Regions from separate parts of the Bacteroides intestinalis DSM 17393 genome, predicted to be linked through region 3. Evidence: riboswitches for the same ligand, from Rfam matches in the RefSeq annotation. Region 3 holds a riboswitch; each other region holds the start of a gene.
What was found. A riboswitch is a leader RNA that binds a small molecule or an ion and turns the genes downstream of it on or off. The one in region 3 is predicted to bind cobalamin.

Region 1 (6,032 bases), 1.6 Mb from region 3:
CGTCGAGGTCTAACTTGGCTGCTGCTTCACCTTGTTCCGCATTTGAAACTTTCAGTTGAATTTCACTTTTTCCAAGATCCGTCGCAGTAAACTCATAAGCAGGGGTGGTAGAAACTTCCTTACCATTCAATGTCCAGGCGTATTTCACTTCTGAACTTCCTTCTACTACAGCCTTTAGATTCAGAGTTGTACCTTGCACTACTTCTTGTGCTTCGGCACCCTCTATCACAACTGTTAAAGGCGACAACGGTTCTTTGTCATCATCACTACAAGATACTAGTCCTACCGTAAGGACAAGGCATGATAAAAAATAAATAATGTTCTTCTTCATTGTTAGTATATAAAAAATTAAAAACTAAAATTCAAACATCAACGAGCACAGCACATTACGCAATGGCATCGGATAGTATTGTGTCGATTCATAATAGGTATTCAGAATGTTATCCACACGTACTTGCGAAGTAAGCTGCATGCCGTTCCCTAATTTCCACAAATAACCCACTAATAAGTTATGAACCGTATAAGGACGGGTTGAATAAGATTCATCAGTTGTGACATAACGTTTACCTATATAAGTAGTCTGCCACGAACAAAAGGCTTTTTTATAATCGAACGCCAGCCGTGCATTCCATTTCAATTCGGGCACATAAGGGATCTGCTGCATATAAGAGTTATCATCTACATGCTGCTTCTTCCGCGTACGCGAACGAGCCCAGCTGAAATTACCGGAAAGTGTAGTCTTGAAATCTCCAAAGCTAAGCACCATTTTACCAGTAAACTCTGCTCCCATCGAGAGGACATTACGTTTGTTCTGAGGTGTCCATATCCACTGGTTGCCATCTTTTGGAAGCCACAATATCCAATTGTCAATATGCATCAGATAACCGGACGCTTCTGCATTCAATGTCATCCAGGAGGTTAAATCATTCTTATAACCGATGGCTGCGTCATAAGAATAGCCGTCTTCGGGTTTCACATCAGGATTTCCACCGGGACGCCAATAAAGATCATTCATACTGGGAAAACGATAATTATACGACATGCTACCTTTTACGTAGAAGGTCTTATCGAAAAAGTTTGTGGCAAAACCAGCCGACCATGTAGACACGTTCCGGCTATTATTCTGCTCGAACATATACTGCCCATGTAGTTGTAACCATGGCAATAATGTCCAGTTCGCCGAAGCTTGCAACGACAATACATTGCGATGATGCTTCAATGGCGGTTCGGGTACCGGTATATTATAATACACATCGTCTATCAGGTACTTAGCGGAATCCACATCAATGTAACTACTCACATTTACCAAGTCGTGTGTATAGGTAAGCGTAGCATTCAATACCAACTCGTCAACAGGTGCACACGAATAATCAGCAACCCCCTGCCATGTCTGCGAAGAGTTGATATTGCCTTCCGGGTCGAACAACCCGCCATCAAACCATTTGTCATACTTCAGACGATAATAAAGCCATGCGCCTTTTACATGAAATTCATGGATGCCACGCACGTAGTCGAACCCTACATACCCGCGAATATTCGTTTCATTCTGCTGTTCGTGTGTCTTTCCCACAATGCCTAATGGTTGGGGCAACATGCGCTTCCCTTGTTGTATCCAGCCTACAGCAGCCAGTTGTGCGTACGGATTCAGTTTAAAGTACCCTTCCTGCATCGCACTCCATTGTGAATATTTGGCATCTTGCCGCTTCTCACGGAAAGCTTCATTAGTAAGTACTTTATTAATATAAGTATAGTCATTATCCGAATGCTGATAAAACAAACGTGTTTTCGAAACCACCCGTTTGCCACTTACATTAATCTGTGTTCCTCCGGTATATGTGTTATAAGAACCATATTCTCCAAAAAATTTACCTGTAACTCCCTTTCCCCACTCCGGATCATTGAAGATGTTTACACTCCCACCCACAGCACCGGTACCACTCTTCACATGACTGCTTCCATAATAAAGGTTCACGTTGTCGGCAAAGAAGACAGGGAACTGCGAAAAGTCAAACACTCCGGACATCGGCGGCGTGATGTTGATTCCATTCCAGTTGACCCGGGTTTGCGCAGCACTTCCTCCACGGAAAGAGGCTGTAGATAATGCTCCCGTGCCCAGGCTCTTAATGTAGGTAGCTGAATTTTCGGTCAATAACTCAGAAAACGAACGGGTTTTATTGATTTGCAGCAATTCAGGCTCAAGATGCGTCACTTTTGCACCGGCATTTGCTTCATTGGCATGACGTATCCGACGGGCTACAATCTGCACCTCATCCAGATTCAGGCCATAGGCAATCGTATCCTTTTTTTGAGCTATCGCATCAGTCACCAGCAGGCATGCGGCAACTATCAGGAAAAACAGTTTTCTCATAAACTTAGATTATTGAACTTCGGATGATTCAGGGAAATAGACCTGATTGGGATAAATACCAACACGGTAACTTTCAACATTTCCACTCTCTTTATAATGACGAATATAGCCACGCTGTGCCGAATAGTCCAGACAGTCGCAGATATACACTTCCCCTTGCGGACTTACTCCACAACCATACATCATATCTACTCCAGGTACATGACGATGTAATTTAAAAGTGCCATCATCCGTATTCAACGTATAAATACTTTGTTGTGAGTCATTCGGAAGACCCGGTTTGCAGGTTCGCACACTAAAATAGATCAGAGTTTTAGTAGCATCCATGTCAGTCCGGTTATAGCTGATAGTTCCGGTTACATCCCCTTCTTTGGCTTCATTCTTACTGACAAAAGGCAGTCTGTAAGTAGTCACTACCTTCTCCGTCTGCGGATCAATACACTTTAACAGGATAGCAGTAAGTTTGCCTTTATCACGTTCGTTCATCAAAGCCCATATCTTGCCATTTTTGTCTTTCAGCAATTTACAGGTTTTAGTGACTTCCTCATTATAGACTTCTTCTATCATGCGGCTTCCTTCCAGAGTAATATTGTCCAGATCGAACACATAAACCCCTTTTGCTGTAATACCCAAAAGTTTATGTTCAGACACTTCCATATATTCTACCCATTTTCTGATAACGATATATTCCAAGGGAGTACCATAAGGAGGCACGGTACGAATCCGTACCAGCTGGCTGGGCAAATCAACACCGGAGACATTGTTACTTAAAAGATCGGAAACGATAGCAGTAGTATCCGATATAGCCACAATCTGACGTGGTAATCCTGCCTGTGTATAAAGTATCGTACCTTCGGATTCGAAAGTCTTGGAATTCACAATCTCGATTTTCTTAGAATTGTTCAAAGCGATGAAGTACTTCCCATTAATCATCGTAATAGATTGTGCTACATCCCCTAACGGTCGGTTATTCACAACACGAAAGACATCGGGACTCACCATCCCGTTACGGTACAATACAGATATAGCTCCCATATTCGTACCTATTCTTCCCTCGTTCAAAACAATAGCTTCGATATTACCCTCGCCCACTCCGGCAGGAAAATCATCCTCATATTCGCAGGCGGATAATGATACCATTAGCACTGCACAACATAACCTCAAAATGCGTTTCTTCTGCATACACACAATTATTTTCCGTTATGTTTCGAGGTACGAAGTCAGAGCAATGACCTCTCATATCTATAACAATATGAGTTGAAGCAATGTGAATCTCTTAAGTTCCTTTTCCCCCGAAACTGTAGATTGCAGACTTTGCAGGCAGGTCTTCTGACTCGCTTCCTCTCCGGAAGTCCTTCCCATCCTATACGGACAGTGGACAAGTGTAGAATTTATCCGAAAAGTTTAATGAAGCTCACAGCAGTGGGTCTGTTCAGGAGTTTCACCTGATTCCCTTTTCACCTCGTTTGATAAGATATATCACGAAGCACCCGAAAGCCGGATTCTTAAATCCGAGTGCAAAGATAGACATTATAAATCATGCAAGGAAGAATATTCTAAAAAAAAAGAAAATGAACTTAATGTTTTATTCCCTCTTATAAGTTTGCTTGGTTCAGTACTCAAGGCTTTATGAATAGGCCCCGTATATTCATTATATCTGAGTCTTATTTACTCCGTGTCTTCTCCGTATCTATACGCTTGGACTTGATACGGAGTTGGTACGGCCTTGACACGGAGTTGGTATGAAGCAGACTTGCAAGAATCCCTTCCTGACAGATTTCCTAAATCTATTCCTCAAAAAAAGAGGAAGAAACGTTTGTCTGTTCCAAATAAAAGAAGTACTTTTGTGCCCGATTATTCCGCACCGGGTTCGACAAAGTGCTTTCTAAGTGATTAGAGACCACCCGACGGAGCTAACTTATACATTATATATAAGAAATGTACGCAATTGTAGAAATCAACGGTCAGCAATTTAAAGCAGAAGCTGGCAAAAAGCTGTTTGTACACCACATCCAGAATGCAGAAAACGGTACAACAGTAGAATTTGACAAAGTTCTTTTGGTAGACAAAGAAGGTGCTATCACCGTAGGTGCTCCCACCGTAGAAGGTGCAAAAGTAGTTTGCCAGATTGTATCAAGCCTGGTAAAAGGTGACAAAGTTCTCATTTTCCACAAGAAAAGAAGAAAAGGTCATCGCAAGTTGAACGGTCACCGTCAACAATTCACAGAGTTAACAATCACAGAAGTAGTAGCTTAATCAATTTAAAACAGTAAGAAGAAATGGCACATAAAAAAGGTGTCGGTAGTTCTAAGAACGGCCGCGAATCACAGAGCAAGAGATTAGGCGTTAAGATATTTGGTGGCGAAGTTTGCAAAGCTGGTAACATCATCGTTCGTCAAAGAGGTACTGAATTCCACCCGGGTAACAACATCGGTATGGGTAAAGACCACACTCTTTTCGCTTTAGTAGACGGAACTGTACAGTTCAAAGTAACCAAGGAAGACAGACGTTATGTATCTGTAATCCCCGCTGAAAGCGCAGAAGCGTAAGTTTCAGAATAAAAAATAAAGAAAAGGGATGTAATCCAATGGATTGCATCCCTTTCTTTTTATAGCAAAAACAACACCTTATTTGTTTTTTACTTATCTTTGTGCTCTCAAATCAAGATTTTAATCAAAACAAAGTATCAAGATATGCTTACCATCAAACAAATTACAGAAAACACCGACGCGGTGATCCGCGGACTGGAAAAGAAGCATTTCAAAAATGCTAAAGAGACAATAGACCAAGTAATTGCCTTTAACGACAAAAGACGTAGCACACAGTCTGTATTAGATAATAACCTCTCTGAAGTGAACTCTATTTCCAAATCTATCGGACAACTGATGAAGGAAGGGAAAAAAGAGGAAGCTGAAACTGCCAAAAGTCGTGTAGCCGAGCTAAAAGAAACTAACAAGACTCTGCAAGCCGAAATGGACCAGGCTGCTGAAGATATGCAGAATCTGCTCTACACCATTCCTAATATACCTTATGATGAAGTACCCGAAGGTGTGGGCGCCGAGGATAATGTAGTAGAGAAAATGGGTGGCATGGAAACCGAACTTCCCAAAGATGCACTACCTCATTGGGAACTGACGAAGAAATATGATTTGATTGACTTCGACTTAGGCGTAAAGATCACAGGAGCCGGATTCCCGGTTTACAAAGGAAAAGGTGCACAGTTGCAACGCGCACTGATCAACTTCTTCCTGGACGAAGCCCGCAAGGCTGGCTATCTGGAAATCATGCCTCCGACAGTGGTAAATGCAGCTTCCGGTTACGGAACAGGCCAGTTGCCCGATAAGGAAGGACAGATGTACCATTGCGAAGTAGACGATTTATATCTCATTCCAACAGCTGAAGTACCTGTAACAAATATCTATCGCGACGTGATTCTGGAAGAGAAACAACTTCCTATCAAAAACTGCGCTTACACGCAGTGTTTCCGTCGCGAAGCCGGATCTTACGGTAAAGATGTGCGCGGTTTGAATCGTCTGCACGAATTTTCCAAAGTAGAATTGGTACGCATTGACAAGCCGGAACATTCCAAACAGTCTCACAAAGAGATGCTGGATCATGTAGAAGGATTGCTGCAGAAACTGGAATTACCCTATCGTATCCTTCG
Region 2 (6,032 bases), 670 kb from region 3:
TCCCGATGCCGCAAGCCACCGGAGAAAACTTTTCCTTCCCGGATATGTCGCAGCACTTCGGGCGGGAAGAAAGGTTCCCGGTTGTCGTCCATACCTATGATGATAAAGTTTCGTATCATAGCGTATTTATTTACACATCCCGTCCCGGCCTTAACTGTTCCGCATCATTGTAGCACAAGATTGCATTCACCAGCGTTGCAGCCAAATTACTTCCTCCTTTTCGTCCCTCCACTATCAATTTGGGTATTTCCATGAACGGCTTCACCATGTGTTTGGATTCCTGTACATGTACAAAACCCACAGGCGCGGCAATAATACCGCTTGGTACAGCCTTTCCTTTACGTACCAGATCACAAAGTTCCATCAAAGCCGTTGGCGCATTACCGAATACGAACAAGGCATCCGGATGTTCCTCCACCGCCAGACGTATACCGGCTTGTGTACGGGTGATCCCTTTTTCCGCTGCCATTGCTGCTACCCGTTCATCGGAAAGATAACATTTCACTTCTACCCCCAGCCGTTGTAAAGCTCCTTTACGGATACCACTGGCAGCCATCGTCACATCCGTAACAATCGTTTTCAACCGGCCGTCCGCTATTCTCTGATAAAGCTTTTCCACAGCACCTTTGTCCGTATATAGCAGCTTTTCCATTTCAAAATCAGCCGTGGTGTGGATGGCGTGCAGCAAAGCCCATTTATGATCCAGAGGAATATTCTTATTCTTTAGTTCCGACTCAATGGTCCGGAAGCTTTGTATCATGATGTTTTGACCTATCCCCTTAGTCGGTTGTTCATCCTTATCCGGACGGTTATAGTATCCCCGGGGAGTAATGAACTTGTCGTTCCACGCATAAGACTGCGAGTTACCGATCAGGATGACCGTAAACATATCCACTTCTTCGGGATTGAAATCAGCGAGTGTCGTCAGATGCACTTCCTGTTCCTCCCGTCCGGCTTGGCGTACATAACCTACCGGAGTCTCCGGAGCGCGTCCTTCTGCGAGAAACAGCTCTTTCAGTCGATAGAGTTGCCAATACCGCCCTTCGCTTTTCGGATTGTATACAGCCGTTACGAAATCAGCCATGGCTGCCGCACGGATGCGACGCTCAATCCGTTCCCACGGTGTCATCAGATCGGAAAGAGAAATCACACAGAAATCATGTCCCACAGGAGCACCCAGCAGTGAAGCCGCTTTCTGAAAAGCACTGATACCCGGAAAGGCAATCACTTCGACGTTGCTGTTCCGTTCCCGCTTCATCTCGTAAATCAGCGGAGTCATTCCATAAATCCCCGCGTCACCGGAACTGATGACACAAACCGTTTTTCCCTGTTCCGCCAATTCAAATGCCTGTTCCGCACGAGTGCGTTCCCGCTTCATGCCCGTATCTATACATTCTGTTTCAGGGTGGAGATAAGGCTGGATAAAACGGAAATAATATTTATATCCCACTACTACATCCGCTTCGCGAACCGCATTCAGAACTGCGGGCGTGATGTCTTGTTCGCTGCCCGGACCGATGCCGGCAACTATTATCTTTGGCTGTTTCATATCGCTTTTATTTCTACGGCGCAAAGATACGCTCTATTCTTTAAACTTCGGGCATAAAAGGCTGTAAAAAGGGCTACACCCTTTACCCGGAATGGTGTAGCCATCCGAGGCAAAGGGTGTAGCCCTGAGAAGGAAAGGGTGTAGCTATTTCAGCAACGCCTCAATGTGTTCCATATATAACTTCCGGATAGCGGGTTGTTCGCCCAGTCCCTGCATGCGGACATTGGCCTGATAACCTGCCTTTTCCATTTCCGGCTTCCATACTCCGACGATGTCTTCTTTCGTATGATTACCGCATACCAGCAACAACGGTATCAGTGTTACTTGTTTCGGGCGTGTCTCTTTCAACTGTGCCAGTGTAGCGTCCAGTGTAGGATAACCCTCCTCATAAATAGATATTGTGGGATTATTTTTTGAAACGTAATAAAAGGCTTACATAGAATGTGCGTCCCGGTGTAAGAGAGGCCAGATGGGATGCATCCGGACGGCGGTCGCTGTAATCGAAAATATTGCTGATTCCTACGCCCGGTTCTATGGTAAAGTATTTTAAGCCGTCAAAAGTATGTCTTGTGCTGATATTCCATAAACCAAATCCGGGAGCGGATTCGTCAATCCATTCATCACTTTTTAAAGTCTCATGGATGCGTTTGCTTTGTACACGACCATTCAGGTTGATATTTAGCCGATAGCTCTTCCAAGCATGCGCATAGTTTGCGTTTACATTACCCGAGTGGCGAACACTGCGCTCTATTTTGTGCCAGCCGGTTTCACTGTCTTTAGTTCTGGCGTCGGCAAAGGTATAATTACCGCCTAAAGAGAAACCATAACCCAGATTTGCATTCAGATTCACTTCAAATCCTTTGATTAACGCTTTATCGTTGTTAACGTAGTTTTGGATATTACCCAGCTTGGCATTGCCACCATATAATTCGTTTGCGATTTCCTGGAAAGCTGCTTGTTCAGCCTCTGAAAATTCGGATAGTTTAACGGTACGCGCTACAATCATATCGCGTAACTCGTTGATATATCCGGTTACTCCCACTGTTAACCATTTCTTATTGAACTCTAAATTGATGGAGCCATAGTTGCTTTTCTCTGCATCCAGATTCTTGTTTCCGGCACTTAATGTTCCTGCTCTGGTTCCTCTTTGAGAATAAGAGTATTTGTATAGCTCATCAAGTCCTGGGGCACGGAATCCTGCCGAATATTGTCCGCGAATGGTAAAATCGCCCAAACGATACATTACGGCAAGTTTGGGTGTAACGTTACTCTTGGCTGTTTCGTGATATACATAGCGCAATCCTGCCTGTATCTGTAAGTTCTTAAACAAAGTGATTTCTTCTTGTGCATAGGTAGCCCAAGTGTATGCGCGTTCATCAACGTTGAATGAAGGTCGATCCAGAGTTTCCTGTATATATTCCACTCCGAATATGGTACGGGTATTTTCCGTAAAGCGGAATAATGACTTCAGGTTTCCGCTATAATAGTGCTGCCGTTTCTGACGCACTTCGTCTCCAACCTTGTTATCTCCATCCTCATTGGTGTACAGATAATTGGTATCGTAATTATCATTCTTAATATCAAACTGGATATAAGAACGTTTGTTGAAATTATATTTAGCTCCTGCTCCTAAACTGTATGCATCGTATGTCAGATTGTATTTCAGGTATTCGGGCTGACGTTTAACTGTACGGTCATAATAACTACCTTCAACATACATTGACAGTTTGTCGTTCGGTGTAAATTGAAACATCTGGGTATAATTGTCCGTATAGAAAGCGTTAGCATCATGTTGGTCTCTCGCTTCACCATCTGCATCTACACGTGTGAGAGTCCAACCATCGGCCTGACGACGTTGATAAGAAGTATAAGAAGCAAACTTCTCTGTTTTGATGTCTACGTTGGCAGTCTGGGTGAATTGTCCACGCTCTTCTACCTTTGTATTGCTGGTAACTGTTATGTCATTTATCGGTTGGTTTGTAATGATATTGATTACACCACCAATAGCATCACTACCATAAAGAGCGGAACCGGCACCCTTCAGGACTTCAATACGTTTTACGTTACTCATGTCAATGCGGTTCAGGTCGATGTTGTTACTGCTGTCTCCTGTTAGCTTTTTGCCATTAATAAGTATAAGCACATACTTGTTCGACAGTCCGTTTAGCATAAGGTAGTCTCCCATTGAGTTGGTAGAGAAAGACAGCGACGGAACCAAAGCAGTCATCGCCTCACGGAAATCTGTAATTCCAGCCTTTTTAATGTCGTTCGCTGTTACTACTTCCACTGGTGTTGGGGTGTCTTTCAGTCTGTGATGCGTACCTGTACCTGTTACTACAACGGGATTAAGTTCTACACTCAGGTCTTGACTCTGTTTTGTCTCTTGTGCAGATGCACTCATTGCTACACATCCTCCCATGAGGATGAACAGCCAATTCTGTTTCTTCATTGATTGATAAATAAGAATTAATACTTGCCTTCTTGACCCCGAGACGGCGTTAATTATGTGATTACCCAGGCAGGTTTCCTGACTCAGCCTTTACGGAAAGTAACCTTCCCATCCTTGGTTTCCCATTTGTTGGACAGTGGTTTCTGGAAGTTCTTCAATGAATACTTCCCGTTTTTTGTTTCGCGTTATCTGAAACAAAATTAAGGCTTTACAGTAGCGGGCACTGTTCCGGTTTCTCACCGGATTCCCTTTTATGTGGAGTGTTGAACACACTTCACATCACCTAAGCGGGTACAAAGATAAACATATCTTTAGATAAGGAAAAGTATTTTAGGCTTTTATGTTTAGGAAAGCAGAAGTATGTATAAAAACATCGAAAGGATGAATCATAAATAAAAACTCTATATTTGTAGTATGTAATTAATACGGTACTTTATGACGACAGGAGAACGTAAACAACTTTTGTTTCAACGCCTAATGGCGGTAAACGATGAACGGCTATTAGAAGACATTGAGGCATTATTAAATAATCGTTGTCCGGATGATGTTCTATACTTTTCTTTTGAACTGCGTGATAAGATTGATAATGCTTTGGAACAGATGCAGTGTAAAGAGGTTGTGTCTACTGAAGAAGTGGAAAATAGATTAAGTCGATGGAGCGGAAAGTAAGAGTACTGTAACTCTCATAAAAAAACACTTGCGGCTGCGAGAGCCTGCGCTTGTACAAGTGTGAACATTCATTTGTACAAGCGCAGGCTCTTGCAGCCGCAAGTGTTCAATTACAATAATTAGAACGACCGTCCTTTAAATATATTCGACTCGGACAATGGAACGAGTTTACCGTCCAGTGTTAATCTATTCGAGTTGAAATTAGGATTTACTGTGGCAGATACATTGTTGCGGCCACGAGTGAGCCTGATAGAGACTTGTGCTGAGATTCCTACACCTGTCACACTAAAATTGCAAGTTACATTCCCCTTTTTGTCGGTGGTGGTTTTTACTTCACCTACAGTGCCATCCACTGTAACACCTCCAATTCCGTTAGGACCTGCAAAGGCGCCATTGAAAGCAATCTGTACGGATGCCCGGTCACCATTTAAAAGGATAAAATTGGTATTGGATGTAACAAAAGCACTACGGCCTCTTTTGAATGTTACACGATCCGCTTCCAATACAAACTTTCTCTCCTTTATGGCTTGTACTGCATCAGTGTATGCTCGTTCTTCTTCTATTTTCTCCCGAGCTTTTTCTGCATCACGTTGTGCTTTACGTTCAGCACGACGACTTTCACTTTTACTTTCCTGTGCATAGATTGTTGTAGATGCACCTATGAAAACCAACATCAATAATACGATAATCTTTTTCATAACTTCTTCTTTCTTTTGTTAGAATAAACAATCAAAAAATGAAAAGGATGCATGTGATCTATATTAATATTATATGAATTAATATTTATTATAAGTAATACACTGTTATGTTATTTCTTTCTTGAATACATTTCTGTTGCATAGACCATCTGCCTGTATGGAGCAGATGGTCTATCAACTTGTCTTTAGATTAATTAAGAAAAGCATTATTCTATTATTAAGTTTCGCCCTTTAGGGTACTTCACTTTATAACGTAAAGCTAAATCACGTTGTTCGCCGGGTTGTAAGGTTATTTGCCAGGTGATGATACCTTTCGCTTCATCCAGACTGCCGCCGCTGATTTCTTCTGCTGTTACGGTAATGTTATTGTTGCGTGATACGGGTAGTTGGTCGTAAAGCGTAAGGGTGACAGGCTCTGGACGCGTATTGCGGACAGAAAGTTTCCATGCAATGGATTGCGTCTGATAGGAACCCATAAACTTGCGTGAGGTATATTCGTTCTCTTTCGTACGCTGTATCATGATACGTTTATCACGACCTAAAGAGAAGGATAGTGTGTCGTTCTGTTGGGTGACATTCATAATGGACTTGCCAATGAAAGTATTCTCAAAATAAACATTTGCTTCGCCTTCAAGTAAGTTCAGCTTTTCCCAATCGGTTACCTGGG
Region 3 (6,032 bases):
CGCGTATTCTCCCGCGAAGATATACTGGCACGGATATGGAGCGACGAGGTCTATGTACTGGACCGCACCATCGATGTGAACATCACCCGTTTGCGTAAGAAAATAGGTATTTATGGAAAATGCATCGTAACTCGCTTAGGATATGGATACTGCTTCGAAGCTGAATAATACCACACATTTCCTGTCGTTCAGCCGAAGGTTATTTCTTTCGGTCATTTCACTGTTTCTGGTATTTGCCGGATGCTTCCTGGCGTATCAATACCAACGTGAAAAAGAATACAAGGTAGATCTGCTGGATATACAGCTACAGGACTATAATGAACGGTTGCACCAGGAGCTTGCCCGCATTCCGGACAGCTTATGGAACACCACACTGGAACGATACCTACAAAAATACATCAAACAGGATTTACGTATTACGGTAGTTAATGTACAGGGTGACGTATTATATGACAGCTACGAAAATCAGAAATTAGGCAATCATATCAACCGCCCGGAAGTGCAAAAAGCACTGGCAGAAGGAAAAGGGTATGATGTACGCCGTACTTCCGAAACAACGGGAGTGCCCTACTTCTATTCCGCCACACTCTATGAGGGCTACATCATACGTTCCGCCCTCCCCTACGACCTGAACCTTGTAAGACACCTTGCAGCAGACCAGCACTACATCTGGTTTACCCTCATCGTATCATTACTATTAATTTTCATCTTCTACAAATTCACCTCTAAACTGGGGACAGCCATCAATCAGCTACGTGAGTTTGCCAAACGTGCTGACAAGAATGAGCCTGTGGAAACAGATATGCAATCCGCCTTCCCGCACAACGAACTGGGAGAGATTTCACAGCATATCATCCAGATATACAAGCGACTGCGGGAAACCAAAGAGGCGCTATACATTGAACGGGAGAAATTGATCACCCACTTACAAACCTCGCATGAAGGATTGGGCGTATTCAATAAGGACAAGAAAGAAATCCTGGTCAACAACCTGTTCACACAGTACAGCAATCTGATTTCAGACTCCAACCTGCAAACAACAGAGGAAATATTCTCCATCAGTGAGTTCCAGAAAATCACGGATTTCATCAACAAAGCTCCCAAGCGTCCGGGCAAGGAAGAAAAGCGTATGTCTATCAGCATCAATAAGAATGGACGTATGTTTATTGTGGAATGTATTATATTCCAGGATTTAAGCTTCGAGATATCCATCAATGACATCACTCAGGAAGAAGAGCAGATCCGCCTGAAACGCCAGTTGACGCAAAACATCGCACATGAACTGAAGACTCCGGTCAGTAGCATACAGGGATATTTGGAAACCATCGTCAACAATGAAAACATTTCCCGGGAGAAGATGCAGACATTCATAGAGCGATGTTATGCCCAAAGCAACCGGTTAAGCCGACTGCTACGCGACATCTCCGTATTAACGCGTATGGACGAAGCCGCCAACATGATCGACATGGAGAAAGTAGACATCAGCCTGTTGGTAGGCAATATCGTAAACGAGGTATCCTTGGAACTGGAAGAAAAGCATATCACCGTAGTCAACTCCCTAAAACCGAAGATACAACTACGGGGAAATTACTCCCTGCTATACTCCATTTTCCGCAACCTGATGGACAATGCCATTGCTTATGCAGGCACGGATATACGCATCAACATCAGCTGTTTCCGCGAGGACGAGAACTTCTACTACTTTAGTTTTGCCGATACCGGCGTGGGCGTCTCTCCCGAACATCTGAACCGCTTATTCGAACGCTTCTACCGGGTGGATAAAGGACGCTCACGCAAACTGGGCGGTACAGGATTGGGATTGGCTATCGTAAAGAACTCGGTAATCATCCATGGAGGTACCATTTCGGCCAAGAACAACCAAGGGGGCGGATTAGAATTCGTATTCACCCTGGCAAAGGAAAAGTAAGAAACGGTTTGCACTAACCACTTTTTTCCTTATCTTTGCGATGCATTGGTTTACTGTCTTTGTTCGGAGACGGTAATTAAAAGGGAATCAGGTGCAAGTCCTGAACAGTCCCGCTGCTGTAAGTTTCATGATAGGTTGCAGGCAAACTACCAATAGCCACTGGAAGTCCGCTTCCGGGAAGGCGCCTGGCAACAGAAACAAGTCAGAAGACCTGCCATGCACTGTTTTTATCACTGCTTTCGAGGAAAAAGCGTTGAGTCTAAATGAAACGGGCAAATCGTCCCCTCATTTCATTCATCCACTCTGCTTCAAAGAAAGTAAGGAACAATAAACTCTGCCAAGTTTATTTGAATGGTGTCCGGTCGAAGGGATTTCGCCCGGACATTTTATTCTGTAACTTTCCCAAAACAAATTTCATCATCCGCGTGTTATACATACAGTAAACAATCAATACGAAGAGTTATGGAAGCAGATTATAAACTGATCGACAATGAAGAACGTCACCAATATGAGTTCCATGTCGATCAATATACTCCAAAGATTGAGTATATAAAATCAACGAATGGGGAGATTTACCTGACACACACCGAAGTACCCACTCAACTGGGTGGTAAAGGCATCGGCAGCCAGTTAGTAGAAAAAGCATTAAAAGATATAGAAAAACAAGGACTTAGATTAGTACCTCTCTGCCCGTTTGTAGCGGGATACATTCACAAACATCCCGAATGGAAAAGAATTGTAATGAAAGGTATTCACATTCAATAATAAATAGTTATGAATATAAAGAAAGAATATACGAACGGGGAAGTGACCATCATCTGGCAACCCGGCCTGTGCCAACATGCAGGCATTTGTACCAAGACCCTTCCGAATGTGTATCATCCGAAAGAAAAACCGTGGATAACGGCTGAAAATGCAACGACGGAAGAATTGATCGCTCAAATCAAGAAATGCCCGTCAGGAGCATTAAGTTACAGAATGAATAACGAGAAAGAAGATAAATAAAAGAAATGAGGTTACCCCTTCAATATATGAATTCGGGTAACCTCATTTGTATTATGAAAAAGAAAGTAGTTATGTACGTTCCAATTGAACAGTGAAATGACGCATCAGGGGAGCCTCCCAAGTAATACGGACTCCATTAGTAATACTTTCACGACGGTCGAAAACATTCTTCAACGCTACTGCTATCACGTTCATGTGATTATCCGTATATACGCGGCGGGGAATAGCAAGACGCAATAAATCCAATCCGGTAAAACGGTTCTCACGAGTAACCGGATCACGGTCTGCCAGAATATAACCGATTTCACATCCTCTGATACCGGCTTCAAGATACAATTCAACCGTTAGAGTCTGTGCCGGGAATTCATTCTTCGGTACATGCGTCAGTACCTTCGTTGCATCCACAAAAATGGCATGTCCGCCTGCTGGACGCTGATAAGGAATACCGTATTCATCCAACTTCTTTGCCAGATATTCTACCTGACGGATGCGGGTTTCCAGATTATCAAATTCCGTATTCTCATCCAGTCCTGTGGCAAGTGCATTCATGTCACGACCATTCATACCACCGTAAGTAAGATACCCTTCATATTGCACGCAAAAGCCTTTGGCACCTTCGTACCAATCTTTTTTTCGTGTAGCAATGAAGCCTCCCATATTGACGATACCATCCTTCTTGGCACTCATAGTCATACCATCTGCCAGTTCGAACATCTCTTTCGTAATTTCCTTGATTGTTTTACCGCTATAGCCATCTTCACGCATTTTGATGAAGTAAGCATTTTCCGCAAAACGTGCGGAGTCAAATAATACAGGTTTATGATACTTATCCGCAAGAGCACGGACTTCACGAAGGTTCTGCATGGATACGGGCTGTCCGCCGGCCGTGTTGTTCGTAATGGTAACGATGATAAACGGTATACGGTCAGCATGCTCCTGCAATGCTTTTTCCAATTTCACAGGATCGACATTGCCTTTAAAAGGTATTTCCAACTGAGTATTTTTCGCTTCATCGATGGTGCAATCCAAAGCAATGGCCTTCCGGCCCTCGATATGCCCCTTGGTGGTATCAAAGTGAGAGTTACCCGGAACAATATCTCCCTCATGTACCAGGTAAGAGAAAAGCACATTCTCGGCTGCACGTCCCTGATGGGTGGGAATGACATATTCAAAACCAGTCAGACGGGTGATCACTTCTTTCAGGTTGAAGAAGGAGGAAGCACCTGCATAACTTTCGTCGCCCAACATCATCGCTGCCCATTGGCGATCGCTCATTGCTCCCGTACCGGAGTCGGTTATCAAATCGATATATACTTGCTCGGATTTCAGCTGGAACACATTGTAATGGGCTTCTTTCAGCCACTGCTCACGTTCCTGGCGGGTACTCTTCCGAATGGGTTCCACCATTTTAATTTTCCAAGACTCTGCAAAAGGTAATTCCATAGTGCTTGCTTATTATTTTGACATTTAGTTAACAAAAAGACCCGTAGAAAATCTTCCACGGGTCGAATATAAGCATTTATACAGGATTAAACAAAAGTTTTACTATCTTTTTGTCAACAGTTCATTCCTTTGACAGAAATTTCTTCTTCTCCTTCTTACTCATCTCCCGCACAACAATCGCGACAGGATGCCAGGACTTATACATCACACGAGGTTCAGGCTTGCCTACTTCCTCCTGAGAAAGACAAAAATCAGGTACATACGAGTAATCCGGCTGATCGGGACAATAAATACTGAAACGCAAATGGGAACCCTGCTTGTAGTTCTCTCCGCCAATGATGCCAAGCGGCTGTCCCGGAATCACCTCTTCACCCGGAGAAACAAAGATCCCTCCATTCTGGAATAATTTATAACGGGCAAAAGTTCCGTCCTTATGGAAAACTTCCAGATAATTTTCCGTAGCATGAAACGATGTATTTTCAGAAGTGGAAGCGGCATTATCAACAACCTCGGTCACAAGTCCGCCACGGGAAGCAAAAATGGTATCACCGGCAGTAGTAGAAAAACCAAGTCCCGTAATGCGTTTCTCTCCTTCCTTCCCAAAGAATTTCTCTAAAGACACCATCCGGTTAACCCGAACCACCTTGCCAGGCGCTAAAGGGAAAAGGTATACAAAATTAGTATCTGCCTTCAAACGGTTATTTCCTTTTCTATAGGTATAGCGATAGGAGAATCCAATCGGAACATTTTCCGTAGACGGACGCAAAGTCAACAGCCGTGTTTTGCCATAATGAATGACGGCATCATAAATCTCCCCCTCGGTGGAAGTCGTATTACTCAACCGGGAAAAAGTCATAGATACCGTATAAGGCGTATGCGACTGAGTTTCGGAATAGAAAGTCACTTCCCCCTTGGCAGACCGTTCATAACTTACCGTAACAGTCTTATTCGACTGTGCATAAACCAACAGAGGCAAGCCAAAAAGAAGAAGACAGAAATAGCGTTGTAGTTTCATAGTATCATGTTTTTAAAATTAATCGACTTGCCAGGTCAGCACAAAGTCCGGATGCAGGAGATATCGGATCTCAAATTTACGCTGCTCCGGCGTTCTGTACTCTTCAGCTGAGAAAGCTCCTTTTTCAGCAACCGTAAAAGGGAAAATACGGAGATGTTCACGGAAATCAACCTCCGCCGTATTCATACACTTGAACACCACTTCTTTGGCCGACCAATGGAGCAACAACGCCCAGGTATCCGTCCCCTGATATAAAGATAGAGGTTCATCAGCACGCATATACTTATGCGCCACCTTATGCACCCGTTCACCGTATTGCTCTATATCAATGCCCACTTCCTTACCGGCTTCACCGATAATCACCGATACATATCCACGCGTATGAGAAATACTGATAGATGCAGATTTATCTGCCAGATACGGCTTCCCGCTGGGATAGTAAGCAATTTCCTTTTCCTCTCCCAATAGAGTGAACAGCAACACACGAACCGACAGCCACTCCAAACGGCGATGTTCAGCAGAGAAACGCTGCAACCCTTCCAGGTATGTTTCCTGTTGCGGAAGCATATTCAGCAGTTCATCCAGCGTTTCGTCCATCTTCCAGACTCCCCACTTATAGGAAGGATACGTATGTTGTATGAA

Region 1: another riboswitch for cobalamin. It lies ahead of BACINT_RS19855 (DUF5074 domain-containing protein); the one in region 3 lies ahead of BACINT_RS13580 (GNAT family N-acetyltransferase).
Region 2: another riboswitch for cobalamin. It lies ahead of BACINT_RS10955 (TonB-dependent receptor plug domain-containing protein); the one in region 3 lies ahead of BACINT_RS13580 (GNAT family N-acetyltransferase).

Annotation. Positions count from the first base shown of each region.
Region 1 covers NZ_ABJL02000008.1:2,580,443-2,586,474, forward strand. Annotated here, with positions in the region: gene BACINT_RS19845 (DUF5074 domain-containing protein) at 1-331, opposite strand, end outside; gene BACINT_RS19850 (TonB-dependent receptor plug domain-containing protein) at 356-2,368, opposite strand; gene BACINT_RS19855 (DUF5074 domain-containing protein) at 2,378-3,550, opposite strand; cobalamin riboswitch at 3,670-3,877, opposite strand; gene rplU (50S ribosomal protein L21) at 4,307-4,624, shown strand; gene rpmA (50S ribosomal protein L27) at 4,648-4,917, shown strand; gene serS (serine--tRNA ligase) at 5,062-6,032, shown strand, end outside.
Region 2 covers NZ_ABJL02000008.1:356,939-362,970, reverse strand. Annotated here, with positions in the region: gene BACINT_RS10965 (bifunctional cobalt-precorrin-7 (C(5))-methyltransferase/cobalt-precorrin-6B (C(15))-methyltransferase) at 1-119, opposite strand, end outside; gene cobJ (precorrin-3B C(17)-methyltransferase) at 131-1,549, opposite strand; gene BACINT_RS23680 (sirohydrochlorin cobaltochelatase) at 1,694-1,942, opposite strand; gene BACINT_RS10955 (TonB-dependent receptor plug domain-containing protein) at 1,956-3,998, opposite strand; cobalamin riboswitch at 4,050-4,300, opposite strand; gene BACINT_RS10950 (hypothetical protein) at 4,434-4,667, shown strand; gene BACINT_RS10945 (DUF4251 domain-containing protein) at 4,787-5,365, opposite strand; gene BACINT_RS10940 (mucoidy inhibitor MuiA family protein) at 5,572-6,032, opposite strand, start outside.
Region 3 covers NZ_ABJL02000008.1:1,024,878-1,030,909, forward strand. Annotated here, with positions in the region: gene BACINT_RS13570 (response regulator transcription factor) at 1-168, shown strand, start outside; gene BACINT_RS13575 (sensor histidine kinase) at 143-1,927, shown strand; cobalamin riboswitch at 1,956-2,160, shown strand; gene BACINT_RS13580 (GNAT family N-acetyltransferase) at 2,390-2,692, shown strand; gene BACINT_RS13585 ((4Fe-4S)-binding protein) at 2,702-2,932, shown strand; gene BACINT_RS13590 (tryptophanase) at 3,002-4,375, opposite strand; gene BACINT_RS13595 (M23 family metallopeptidase) at 4,497-5,390, opposite strand; gene BACINT_RS13600 (4'-phosphopantetheinyl transferase family protein) at 5,409-6,032, opposite strand, start outside.